DNA from 2 places in the Microbacterium sp. NPDC055312 genome. Region 2 is predicted to be linked to the other one. Evidence: predicted binding sites of a transcription regulator. Region 2 holds the regulator's gene; the other holds the start of a gene.

Region 1 (6,477 bases), on a different contig from region 2:
GAGGGATGCCGAGGGCGCGGCGCCGCAGCCGGCCGTGCCGGAGTCGGCCGTGCCGGAGTCGGAGCCGGGCGCCCCGCAGCCGGCCGTGCCGCAGCCTGATGCGCCTCAGCCGGACATACCGCAGCCTGACGCGCCCCCGCCGGGCATGCCCGGATCGGTCGTGTCCGAACCCGATGCTGCCGAATCGGCGGTGCCCGAGCTCGACGTGCTCGAGGCGGCGATCCCCGACCCGGTGATCCCCGCCGCGGTGATCCCCGAGGCGCTGCTCGCGGAGCCGGTCATTCCGCCGGCGCCGCCGGAAGAGGCGCCCACACGGGCCGCTCGACGCTCGACGGCGGCCGAGAAGTTCGTGGCCGCCCCGCCACCGGCATCCGACCCGCGCCTGACCGCACCGCCGCCCGATCCGAGCGTCGTGCCGCCGGCGGCGGGGGCGACGCCGAGCAGCTACCGCGGGTGGACGATCGCGATCTATAGCTTCCTGGCGCTGCTCCTGACCGGCGCCGTCGTCACGGTCGGCGTGCTGCTCAGCTGACCTTCGCGCCGCCGAGATGGCGTTTTCCATCCCGCCGCGGCGTGCGGGGTCAGTTGGGTACGCGTTGCGGCGTCGAACCGTGCATAACTGACCTCGCACCCGTAGACGACGGCCCGCAGACGAGGGCCCGGCGGCTTCCGCGGTGTCTCGCACGCACGACCGACCACACCGGCGGGCGCTGTCAAGGCCGTCGCCATGCGCGCCACGGCCGCCTACGGTCGGCTTCCATGAGCGATGAGAGCACGTCCACAGCTGACAGTCACGAGCGGACGCATCGGGTTCTCGTCGTCGGTGGGGGCAACGGCGGGCTGTCGGTCGCCGGACGCCTGCGCCGATCCGGAGTCACCGACATCGCCGTCGTCGAGCCGTCGCAGACCCACTACTACAAGCCCCTCTTCTCGCACATCGCCGGCGGCACCGCCCGGGCGAGCGAGGCGGTGCGCGCGCAGGCCGACGTCATTCCCGACGGCGTGGAATGGATTCCGGATGCCGTCAGCGCGGTCGATCCCGACAATCGCCGGGTGCACCTGGCCTCCGGCGACACCGTCCGGTACGACCAGCTGATCCTCGCCCCCGGCATCCGCAACGATTGGGATGCCGTGCCCGGCCTCGACGAGGCGATGAACGCGCCGCACGGGGCGTCGAACTACGAGTTCGCGCTCGCGCAGAAGGCGTCACGGCTGCTGCGCTCGGTGCGCTCGGGCACGGTCGTCTTCGTGCAGGCGCCCGGCCCCGCATCCTGCGCAGGCGCGGCTCAGAAGCCCATGTATCAGGCCTGTGCGTACTGGCAGGCGACGAACGTGCTGCACGACATCCACGTGGTGCTGCTCGTGCCGACGCCGACGATCTTCGGCATCCCCGAGATCGACGCCGAACTGCAGCGCAGCATCGACGCGTACGACATCGATGTGCGCACCGGCGCGCTGCTGCGCGAGGTCGACGCCGAGAACCGCGCGGTCGTGTTCGGCGCCGACGGCGCCGAGCGCCAGCGGCTGCCGTACGACCTGCTCATCGCCGAGCCGCCGCAGAAGGCGCCGGAGTGGATCGGCGCCGGCGGCCTCGCCGACGACGACGGCTTCGTGGCCGTCGACCCGCGCACGCTGCGCTCCACCCGGCATCCGTCGATCTGGGCGCTGGGCGACGCGGCGGGCACGGCGAACTCGAAATCGGGCGGCGCGCTGCGCAAGCAGACGAAGGCGGTCGCCGAGAACGTCCGCGCGGTTCTCGAGGGGCGCGAGCCGGCATCCGCCTACGACGGCTACGGCGTCTGCCCGTTCACCGTCTCGCGCTCGACGGCGGTGTTCGCCGAGTTCGACGACCGGCTTCGCCTGATGCCCACCCTGTGGCGCAGCTCGTATCGCGAGAGCCGGATGAACTGGATCATCGACCGGCGGATCTTCCCGCAGGTCTACTGGCACATGATCCTGCAGGGCCGCGCCTGAGGCGGCTCGGGGCAGCGGACGCCCGCGCGGTCAGACCCCGATGTCCTTCGGGAACCGCACGCACAGCAGCAGCACGAGTCCGACCAGCAGCACCACCGCGATGCCGAGCACGCCGTAGACGATGCCGCCGAACCACGCGAGGAAGAGCGACCACGCCAGCGGCGACAGGAACGACGCCACGCGACCGGTCGTCGCGTACAGGCCGAAGATGGTGCCCTGCTGGCTGGGCGGGGTGAGGCGGGTGAGCAGGCTGCGGCTGGATGCCTGGGTCGGGCCGACGAAGGCGCACAGCAGCAGTCCGCAGATCCAGAACACGATGGTGCCGTAGTCGCGCAGCGCGTAGACCACGAACGCCATCGCCACCAGGCCGGAGAGGGCGAAGATGATGAGGCGGCGCGGTCCGATCGCGTCGTCGATGCGCCCCGCGAGCAGCGTCGAGACGCCGGCGACGAGGTTCGCCGCCAGCCCGAAGATGATCACCTCGAGGAACGAGAAGCCGAAGCCCTGCGCCGCGAGCACCGCGCCGAATGCGAACACTCCGGCGAGACCGTCGCGGTAGACGGCCGCGGCGAGCATGAACCAGAACGTCGGCCGGTTGGTGCGGAACAGCTCGGCGATGCTGTGGGCGAGCACGACGTACGAGCGGAGGAAGCCGACCTTCTCTGTGGTGTCGTAGGACGGCGACTCGGGCACGTTGCGGAACATCGGGATGGAGAACACGATCGTCCACACCGCGCAGATCACCGCGACGAGCTTGAACGAGAGCGCGTTGTCCTGACCGACGAGGAACAGCACCGGGATGCACACGATCAGCGCGACGACGCCGCCGATGTACCCGAGCCCCCAGCCGAGGCCTGAGACGCGGCCGACGTTCTTGGGCGTCGACACCTCGGAGAGCATCGCGTAGTAGCTGACGTTTCCGATCTCGCTGACGACCGCGGCGATCGCGACGGCGAACGCGCCGAACCAGAAGAACTTCGGATCGGCCTCGACGAAGAACAGCGAGAACTGGACGAGCGCGATCGCGATGGTGGCGCCGATGACCCACTTCTTCTTGCTGCCGCGCGCGTCGGCCTGCTGGCCGAGCACCGGGGCGAGCAGCAGGATCAGGATGCCGGCGGCGAAGTTCGCCCAGCCCCACCACTCCGCGAGGTCGGTGAGCCCCTGGCAGTACGCCGAGGCGGTGAAGGCCGAGTCGTTGCAGTTCATGTACGAGCCATCGGCCAGCAGCCCGGATTCGCGCATCGACGGCTCGAGGAACATCCGCGAGGTCAGGTACAGGGCGATCCAGACGAAGGTGAGGATGACGGTGTTGAACGGCTGCATCGCCCAGTCCCACATCGCCCACGAGACGACCTGCTTCTTCGTGGCTGCCGGCGCGGAGCTCTCGTGCTCGCGGCCGAACGCCGCGACGGCTCCCGTCCTGGCAGTGGGAGGGGGTACGGCGGCACCATCACGACCGGTCATGGCCGTCACGCTACAGGATGCCGGTGTCGCGCCGACGTCTCGCTCGCCATGCGGCTGCGCGCGCCTGGTGGGGCATCGGCGGATGCCGGGCTCCGGCGCGCCATGCGTGTCAGCCGAATGATGTGGCGAGCAGCTCGGCGAACAGCTGCTCGGGGTCGCACGGCACCGCGCGCCGCGCGAACCACTCGCACACGTTGACGCAGTCGCGGTGCAGCAGATCGAACCCCTGCGGATTGGTGACCGTGTCGACGATCTGCGGCAGGTCGATCACTCGCACCCGCCCGTGGTGCACGAGCAGGTTGTACGGCGACAGGTCGCCGTGCGCGAGGCCGGCCGCCGCGAACACGTGCATGATCTCGACGATCTGCTCGTACAGGTCGGCCAGCTGCTCGGCATCCGCTCTCACCTGCGCGAGCCGCGGAGCGGCGGTGCGATCGTCGCCGATGAACTCCATGAGGATCTCGGTGCCGTCGACCTGCACGGGGTACGGCACGGGTGCGCCGAGCTCGTGCATGCGGCTCAACGCCGCGAACTCCGCGAACGACCACTCGGCCGCGGCGACCTCGCGTCCGTGCGCGGTCTTCTTGGCGAGCGCGCGCGCATCACGGGTGCGGCGGGTGCGCCGCCCTTCGGTGTAGACCGACGACCGCTGGAAGCTGCGGTGCTCGGCGTCGCGGTAGCGCTTCGCGGCGAGCAGGGTTCGCGTGCCGCGGCCGGGCTCGGCGCCCGGAATCGCCCGTTCGAGGAGGAAGACGTCGGCTTCCTTCCCGGTCTTCAGGATGCCGAGCTCGGTGTCGACCGCGGCTGCGCTGGTCACCACCCAGCCGGGCAGGGGCGACGGGCCGCGTTCGGTGGGCATGGTGGACGGCCAGGTCGACCAGCGCTGGTTCTCGCCGATGCGGGTGTCGGCGAAGGCGAGGGTGACGTCGAAAGGCGAGGCGTCGAACGACGCGGAGTGCTGAATGTTCACGATGTGGCTCCAGGAGGGAGGCCACACGCGGTTCAGGAGCGGGCGGCCTCGGCGAGAAGGATGTCGGCGGCAGGCACGACGGAGACGGTGTTCATCGGTCGCTCCTTCCGCTCGGTTCCTCCGGGCGATTCCCGGTGCGGATCGAGTGTAGATCGTCGGGTCCGACGGGTGACATGGGCGGATGCCAGACCGTTACGCGTTCGTGACCTGTTCGGCCCCCTCGAGAGGGCGATCGGGCGTTCGAATGTCGGTGGCCCCTCGCATACTCGAGATATGAACAAGCTGTCGATGGCGACACGTGAGGACATCGCGAATCTCGACGCGATCGTGTCTTCGCTGCAGGCTGTCGAGAAGACTCTGCAGGGAGTGCTGGCCGCTCGCGACGGCCTGCTCGCGCTCGCGAATCGGCTGGCGATGTCGATCGCCGAGAGGGGCGACGGGCTCGACGACTCCGACCTCACCCTGCGCACCGTGGCTGCCGAACTCGCGACGGCGCTGCGCGTGAGCGACCGCACCGTGCAGCGACGCATGGTCGCGGCCGAAGTGCTGGTCGAGCGGTTTCCGCAGGTGTGGCAGGCGCAGGGGGCTGGGCTGATCACGACGGGGCACGCGCGGGTGATCGTCGACGCCGGTGCGCACATCGACGACGACGACGCGCGTGCCGCCTACGCCGCGCGCGTGCTGCAGATCGCACAGGACGAGTCCCCGAACCGGGTGCGGGTGATCGCCGAGCGGATCGCTCAGCAGTACCAGTCGCGCACGCTCGACGAGCGCCACCAGGATGCGCGATCGCATCGTGGCGTGTGGGTGACGGATGGTCCGGATGCCATGTCCGAGCTGCACGTGTACGGCCCGTCGGTGCTGATCCACGGTGCGCACGATCGGTTCTCGCAGATGGCGAAGGCGCTCGCCGACCGCGACGACGACCCGAATCAGGCCACAGACTCGCGCACCTTCGCGCAGCTTCGGTTCGACCTGGCGATGGATCTGCTGCTCACCGGAGCTCCGGCCGGTCACGACACCGCCGACGGACTGCTCGCATCGATCAGCGCGCAGGTCGCGGTCACCGTGCCGGTGACCACGCTGATGGGCTCCGGCGGACCTGCCGCAGAGCTCTCCGGGCGGACTCCGATCGATCTCGCCTCCGCGAAGGCGCTGGCCGGTGCCGCGTCCGGGTGGGATCGGGTGCTCACTCATCCGGTGAACGGCGGGGTGCTGTCGGTCGACAGGTACCGACCTCCGGAATCACTGCGTCGCCACCTGCGATCGCGTGATGAACGCTGTCGCTTCCCCGGATGCGGGATGCCGGCCCGCGACAGCGACCTCGATCACACCCGTGATGCTGCGTTCGGCGGCGAGACGAGCGAAGAGAACCTGGCCGCTCTGTGCCGACGACATCATGTGCTGAAACATCAGACGCCGTGGCACGTCGCCCAGCTCGGCGACGGACTTCTGGAGTGGACGAGTCCCACCGGTCGGACCTACGTCGACAAGCCACCGCCTCCGAACACCGTCACCTTCACGCCGCCGCCGTTCTGAGGCAGCATCCGCAGAGCCCACAGTCGTGTCAGCCTTTCGATTGATCTTTCTCGCTTCGGGCCCGGGAAGGCCCGGACCCCGGGCCGGCGCATAGCCGCGCTCGCCTACCGTGGAAGCACACCCACTCGAGGAGAACCGTGTTCACCACTCCCGCTCGCCTGTTCCGCGTGCTCGCGATCGCCGAGGCGATCACCTGGACCCTGCTCATCAGCGCACTCATCCTGCGCGCCGTCGGGCAGCCGTCGGTGCTCGTCACGATCGGCGGCGGCATCCACGGATTCGTCTTCCTCTCCTACGGCGCGACGGCTGTTCTGCTCGCGTTCAACCAGCGCTGGCACGCCGGCGTCGCCGCGACGACGATCGCCAGCGCGATCGTGCCGTACGCCACCATCCCGGTCGAGATCTGGCTGCACCGCAGCGGACGACTCGAGGGGCAGTGGCGGCTCACCGAGACCGACGACCCACGCGACCGCACCTGGTACGACCGCACGATGCGCTGGTTCCTGCACCGCCCGTGGGTGCTCGCC
Region 2 (6,477 bases):
CCCCACCACACCTCGTCGCCGACGAAGCGGGCTCCGTCGATGCGGGGGGACGCCTGCGCGATCATCTGCGCGGTGAACGGTGAGGGCCACGAGCCGTACGGTGCGGTCATGATCCGAGCCTAGCCAGACCCGCAGGCGACACACGGCGTCACACAGTGTGCGCCGCCCCGAGCGGCTGTCCTACCGTCTGAGGACACCCCGCCGCCCGGTCCCGAAGGAGAATCGCCATGAGCAGCATCCCGTTCTCCTTCGAGCTGTACCCGCCGCGCACCGCCGAGAGCACGCGCGCCCTGCACGACACGATCGACCGCCTCGCCGAGGCGGGGCCGGAGTTCATCTCGGTCACCTACGGCGCGGGAGGATCGACCGGCGGCCGCTCACTCGACGTGCTGCGATACATCCGCACGCACACCGACACCGAACCTCTCGCGCATCTCACCTGTGTGGGCAACACCTACGCGGGCGCCGCCCGTCTTATCCGCGAGTTCCTGGATGCCGGTGTGCTGAGCTTCCTCGCGCTGCGCGGCGACCCGCCGGCGGGCCAGAGCGAAGACGACGCGTTCCTCGGCGACCTCGAGAGCTCGGCGCAGCTCGTGCAGCTGATCGACCGTGTGCAGGCCGAGCGAGCGCCGTACGAGGAGTCACCGGTGCGCGGCAATCCGGGGGCCGTGCGGGTCGCACCGCGCCGCAAGGTGAACATCGCCGTCGCCGCCTTCCCCAACGGCCACCCGCGCTCGGCGTACAGCAGCCAGCACGTCGACGCGCTGCTCGCGAAGCAGGCCGCCGGGGCGACCGTCGCGATCACGCAGCTCTTCTTCCACCCCGATCACTACCTCGCGTTCGTCGAGCGTGCGCGCCGCGCCGGCGTGACGATCCCGATCCTCCCGGGCATCATGCCGATCACCTCGCCCGCGCGCCTGGCGCGGGTGCTCGAGCTGACCGGTGAGGAGCTGCCGAGCGAGCTCGCCATCGAGCTCGAGGTCGAGCCGACCACCGAGGGGCGTCGCCGGATCGGCATCCGCTGGGCCGCCGACCTCATCCGCGCCGTGGTCGACGGCGGGGCGCCCGGTGTGCACCTGTACGCGTTCAACCAGCACGAGACCGTGCTCGACGTCCTCCAGTCCGCCGGGGTCATCCCCGCGCGCCAGCTCTCCGCAGCATCGAAAGGAATCTCATGACCGCTTTCCCCGCAGGGACGATCCTCGGCTACCCGCGCATCGGCCGCCGTCGCGAGCTGAAGAAGGCCGTCGAGGCATTCTGGGCCGGCCGCTCCGACCAGGCCGAGCTCGAGCGCACCGCCGCCGAGCTGCGTGCGACGACGCGCGTCCGTCTCGCCGAGCTCGGCCTCGGCCGCGATGACTCGTCGATCCCCGAGTCGTTCTCGTTCTACGACCAGGTGCTCGACGCCGCGGTCACCGTCGGTGCCATCCCGACCCGCTTCGACGATCTGCGCGACGCCGACGGCACCATCGGACTGGATGCGTACTTCACCGTCGCCCGCGGCGAGGGCGAGCGCGCACCGCTCGAGATGACCAAGTGGTTCGACTCGAACTACCACTACCTCGTGCCCGAGATCGGCCCCGAGACGACCTTCTCGCTCGCCAGCGAGCACCTCGTGCAGCAGGTCGCCGAGGCCGCGGCCGCCGGGTACGTCACCCGTCCGGTGATCGTCGGACCGGTCACCCTGCTCGCCCTGGCGAAGGCGTCGGATGACGCACCGGAGGGCTTCGAGCCGCTCAGCCGCCTCGATGACCTGCTGCCGGTCTATGCCGCGCTGCTCGCGAAGCTGAAGGCCGCGGGCGCTGAGTGGGTGCAGCTCGACGAGCCGGCGCTGGTCAGCGAGTCGCTGCCAGTCGACACCGCGACTCTGGCGGATGCCGCAGCCCGCGCCCTCGCGGTGCTCGGCGGCGCGAGCGCACGCCCGCAGATCTTCGTGGCAGCCCCGTACGCCGCGCTCGGCGCGACGCTCGACGTGCTGGCCGCCGCCCCCGTCGAGGCGATCGGCATCGACCTCGTCCGCGGCGAGGTGCCCGCCGCGCTGCCCGCGCTCGACGGGAAGACCCTCGTCGGTGGCGTGGTCGACGGACACAACATCTGGCGCGGCGACCTCGACGCGGCCTTCGCGAAGCTCGAGTCGCTGCGCGCTCTCGGCGCGGCCGCGGTGTCGGCATCCACCTCCACCTCGCTGCTGCACGTGCCGCACGACGTCGACGACGAGACGGCCCTCGATCCGCGTCTGGTCTCGTGGCTCGCCTTCGCCGACCAGAAGGTCGGCCAGGTCGTCACCCTCGCGCAGGGTCTGGGCCAGGGCCGGGATGCCATCGCCGACGCTCTCGACGCGGCATCCGCCGCCCTCGCCGACAGGCACGACGCGCCCGGCGTGCGCGACGGTGCCGTGCGCGCCCGCGAGGTCGCCGAGGCGGAGTACTCACGCGTGTCGTACGCCGAGCGCGAGAGCGCGCAGCAGGCGCTGAACCTGCCCGCGCTGCCCCTGACGACGATCGGCTCGTTCCCGCAGACCGGCGACATCCGCCGGGCCCGCGCCCAGTTCCTGCGCGGCGAGCTGCCCGCTGACGACTACGACGACTTCCTGCGTCGCGAGATCGACCAGGTCGTCGCCCTGCAGGAGGAGCTCGGCCTCGACGTGCTCGTGCACGGTGAGCCCGAGCGCAACGACATGGTGCAGTACTTCGCCGAGCACCTCGACGGATTCGCCGTCACCCAGCACGGCTGGGTGCAGTCCTACGGCTCGCGCGCCACCCGGCCCTCGATCCTCTGGGGAGACGTGTCGCGCCCCGCGCCGATCACCGTCTCGTGGGCCGCGTACGCCCAGTCGCTCAGCGCGAAGCCGGTCAAGGGCATGCTCACCGGCCCCGTGACGATCCTCGCGTGGTCGTTCGTGCGCGACGACCAGCCGCTCGCTGAGACCGCCGACCAGGTCGCCCTCGCGCTGCGCGAGGAGATCACCGACCTCGAGGCGGCGGGCATCGCGATCATCCAGGTCGACGAGCCGGCGCTGCGCGAGCTGCTGCCGCTGAAGGCTGCGGATCAGGCCGACTACCTCGACTGGTCGGTGCGCTCGTTCCGCCTCGCGACCGGCGGTGCCGCTGCGGCCACGCAGATCCACACGCACCTCTGCTACTCGGAGTTCGGCGTGGTGATCGATGCGATCCGCGCCCTCGACGCCGATGTGACCTCGATCGAGGCCGCGCGCAGCCGGATGGCGGTCGTCGCCGACATCGCGCGCTTCGGCTTCGATCACGGGGTCGGCCCCGGCGTGTACGACATCCACTCACCGCGGGTGCCCAGCGTCGAGGAGATCGAGGCGCTGCTGCGTCGCGCCGTCGACGAGCTGCCGCTGCGGCAGCTGTGGGTGAACCCCGACTGCGGTCTGAAGACCCGCGCCTACGAGGAGACCGTCGAGTCGCTGCGCAACATCGTCGAGGCCACCCGTCGCGTCCGTGAGGACGTCGCGGTCACCGTCTGAGGCACCACCAGCACGAAGAGAGGCGCCCCTTCCCGACCGGGAAGGGGCGCCTCTCCTGGTCGCGGCGGCGCGATCAGACCGAGCGGAGCACCGCGACGACCTTGCCGAGCACGACCGCCTCGTCGCCGAGGATGGGCTCGAACGCCGAGTTGCGGGGCAGCAGCCAGGTGTGCCCGTCGCGCCGGCGGAAGGTCTTCACCGTCGCCTCGCCGTCGATCATGGCGGCGACGATCTCGCCGTTCTCGGCATCGTTCTGCGTGCGCACGACGACCCAGTCGCCGTCGCAGATCGCCGCGTCGATCATCGACTCACCGTTGACCTTCAGCATGAACAGATCGCCCTTGCCGACCAGCTGCCTCGGCAGCGGGAAGATCTCCTCCACCTGCTGGTCGGCCGTGATCGGCACTCCCGCGGCGATCTGCCCGACGAGGGGCACCAGCGCGGCGTCCCCCACGGACGGGGCGGTGTCCGCCGGGTTCTCGGTGCCGCTGCCGGGAAGGTCGATCAGCACCTCCATCGCGCGGGTCTTGCCCGGGTCGCGGCGCAGGTAGCCGCTCAGCTCGAGCTGCCCGAGCTGGTGAGTGACGCTCGAGAGCGACTTCAGCCCCACCGCGTCGCCGATCTCACGCATGCTCGGCGGGTAGCCGTGCCGGGCGATCGAGGTCTGGATGACCTCGAGGATCGCCATCTGCTTGGGGCTCAGGCTCTTGCGGCGCCGCGTGCGGGGAGCCTCGGCTGCGGTCTCGGGGGTGTCGCTCATGGCTGCTCCTTCATGCCCTCACACGGTGCGGATCCGCGTCGTCGCGGGGATCCGGTTCGAATGTCGGTGGCCCATGGTGGGCTGACTTCATCGAAACCGTATCCGAGTTCGCTCGGAAAACGGAAGATCTGTTCGAGCGTGTCGCAGAAGTGGTGGCACGGTATTCGAAGAATTCTTGACAGATGTTCGATATCGAAGATAGGTTCGGAACGTAGCTTCGCATCCGGCATCCCCGGCCGGATGCCGGATGCGAAAGCTGCACCACTTCCGCCCGATGGGCGGGGGAGAGCGAAGAGGAGCATCACATGAGCACCACCAGCATCCAGGCCCCCGAGACCTCTACGGTCACGGCCGCTGCAGGGCGTTCTGTCTCGACCCGGCTGCGCCTCACCGCGCGCGGTCGCCGTCTGCTCGCCGCCCTCGCAGCCGCACCGGTCATCGCCGGCATCGCCGTCTCTCTGCTGGCCGGGGGCTCGGCGGTCGCTTCCGGTGAGAGCGAGCCGGTCGCCTTCGAGACCGTGACGGTGCTGCCCGGTGACACGCTCTGGTCGATCGCCGCCGAGGCCGCGCCCACCTCCGATCCGCGCGACGTCATCGACGACATCAAGCGTCTCAACGACCTCACCACCGGCATGATCCAGGTGGGCACCTCGATCGCGATCCCGACGGCCTATTCCGGGTGAGTGCGCGCCGTCATGCGCGGCGGCGCGCGCGATGCGCCGCCTACGATGGAGCATGTGACATCCCTCGATGAGCTGCCCCTCCGCGCCGACCTGCGCGGGCTCACGCCGTACGGTGCCCCGCAGGCGCCGCTTCCGGTCGCTCTGAACGTCAACGAGAACACGCATCCGGTTCCCGACGAGGTCGCCAGTGACATCCTCGACGACATCGCCCTCGCGCTGCGAGACGTCAACCGCTACCCCGATCGCGAGTTCACGCCGCTGCGAGAGGCGTTCGCCGCGTATCTCGGTCACGGACTGACAGCCGAGCAGATCTGGGCGGGAAACGGCTCGAACGAGGTGCTGCAGCACATCATGCAGGCATTCGCCGGCCCCGGCCGGACGGCGTTCGGGTTCGCGCCCACCTACTCGATGTACCCGCTGATCACGCAGGGCACGGGCGCGCAGTGGATCGCGGGCACCCGGCACGACGACTTCACGCTCGACCCCGATGACGCCGCGCGGCAGGTCGCCGGGGCCGACCCCGACGTCGTCATCCTCTGCACCCCGAACAACCCCACCGGCACGCCGCTGGGACTCGACGTCATCGAGTCCGTGTACGAGGCGGCGCGCGGCATCGTGATCGTCGATGAGGCCTATCAGGAGTTCGCTCCGCACGACGCGCCCTCGGCGCTGAGCCTGCTGGCCGGCCGGCCGCGGCTCGCGGTCTCGCGCACGATGAGCAAGGCCTTCGCATTCGCCGGCGCCCGGGTCGGCTATCTGGCCGCCGACCCGGCGTTCATCGACGCGCTGCGGCTCGTGCGCCTTCCCTACCACCTCAGTGCTCTGACTCAGGCCGCCGCCGTCGCGGCGCTGCGCAACTCGTCGACCATGCTGCAGATGGTCGACGAGATCGTCGAGCAGCGTGACCGGATCTCGGCCACCCTCGAGGCCCTCGGGTACCGGCCGCACGCCTCGTGGTCGAACTTCGTGCTGTTCGGCGGAGTCGAGGACCCGCAGGCTCTCTGGCGAGCGCTGTACGACCGCGGAGTGCTCATCCGCGACGTCGGGATCCCGCATCACCTCCGTGTCTCTGCCGGCACCGAAGCCGAGACCACCGCATTCCTGGAAGCCCTCGCGTCGATTGGATCGCCCGCATGACCACCCGCACCGCCCGCCGGACCCGCAGCACCTCCGAGTCGACCGTCGAGGTCGTCGTCGACCTCGACGGCACGGGACGCAGCGACATCGACACGAGTGTTCCGTTCTTCGACCACATGCTGACGGCGTTCGCGAAGCACTCGCTCACCGACCTCACGGTGCGCGCCACGGGCGACACGCACATCGATGCGCACCACACGGTCGAGGACATCTCGATCGTGCTCGGCCAGGCGATCCGCGAGGCACTCGGCGACAAGGCCGGCATCTCCCGCTACGGCGATGCGCTGGTGCCCCTCGACGAGGCTCTCGCTCAGGCCGTGGTCGACATCTCGGGCCGCCCGTTCCTCGTGCACGACGGAGAGCCCGCCGGATTCGAGTTCCACCTCATCGGCGGTCACTTCACCGGATCG

What was found. Region 2 encodes LexA, which represses DNA repair genes until DNA is damaged. Its sites were predicted from a motif close to TCGAACANNTGTTCGA; they were not measured.
Region 1: ACWIDW_RS05675 (DUF222 domain-containing protein) is a predicted target of LexA. The motif match lies at 4,640-4,655, and genes of this name have one in related genera.

Annotation. Positions count from the first base shown of each region.
Region 1 is NZ_JBSHMU010000002.1:262,390-268,866, forward strand. It holds gene ACWIDW_RS05655 (hypothetical protein) at 1-532, shown strand, start outside; gene ACWIDW_RS05660 (NAD(P)/FAD-dependent oxidoreductase) at 760-1,974, shown strand; gene ACWIDW_RS05665 (MFS transporter) at 2,005-3,441, opposite strand; gene ACWIDW_RS05670 (serine protein kinase RIO) at 3,551-4,411, opposite strand; gene ACWIDW_RS05675 (DUF222 domain-containing protein) at 4,685-5,950, shown strand; gene ACWIDW_RS05680 (DUF3817 domain-containing protein) at 6,088-6,477, shown strand, end outside.
Region 2 is NZ_JBSHMU010000004.1:146,867-153,343, forward strand. It holds gene ACWIDW_RS11895 (prolyl oligopeptidase family serine peptidase) at 1-110, opposite strand, end outside; gene ACWIDW_RS11900 (methylenetetrahydrofolate reductase) at 228-1,178, shown strand; gene metE (5-methyltetrahydropteroyltriglutamate--homocysteine S-methyltransferase) at 1,175-3,487, shown strand; gene lexA (transcriptional repressor LexA) at 3,561-4,247, opposite strand; gene ACWIDW_RS11915 (LysM peptidoglycan-binding domain-containing protein) at 4,553-4,930, shown strand; gene ACWIDW_RS11920 (histidinol-phosphate transaminase) at 4,976-6,067, shown strand; gene hisB (imidazoleglycerol-phosphate dehydratase HisB) at 6,064-6,477, shown strand, end outside.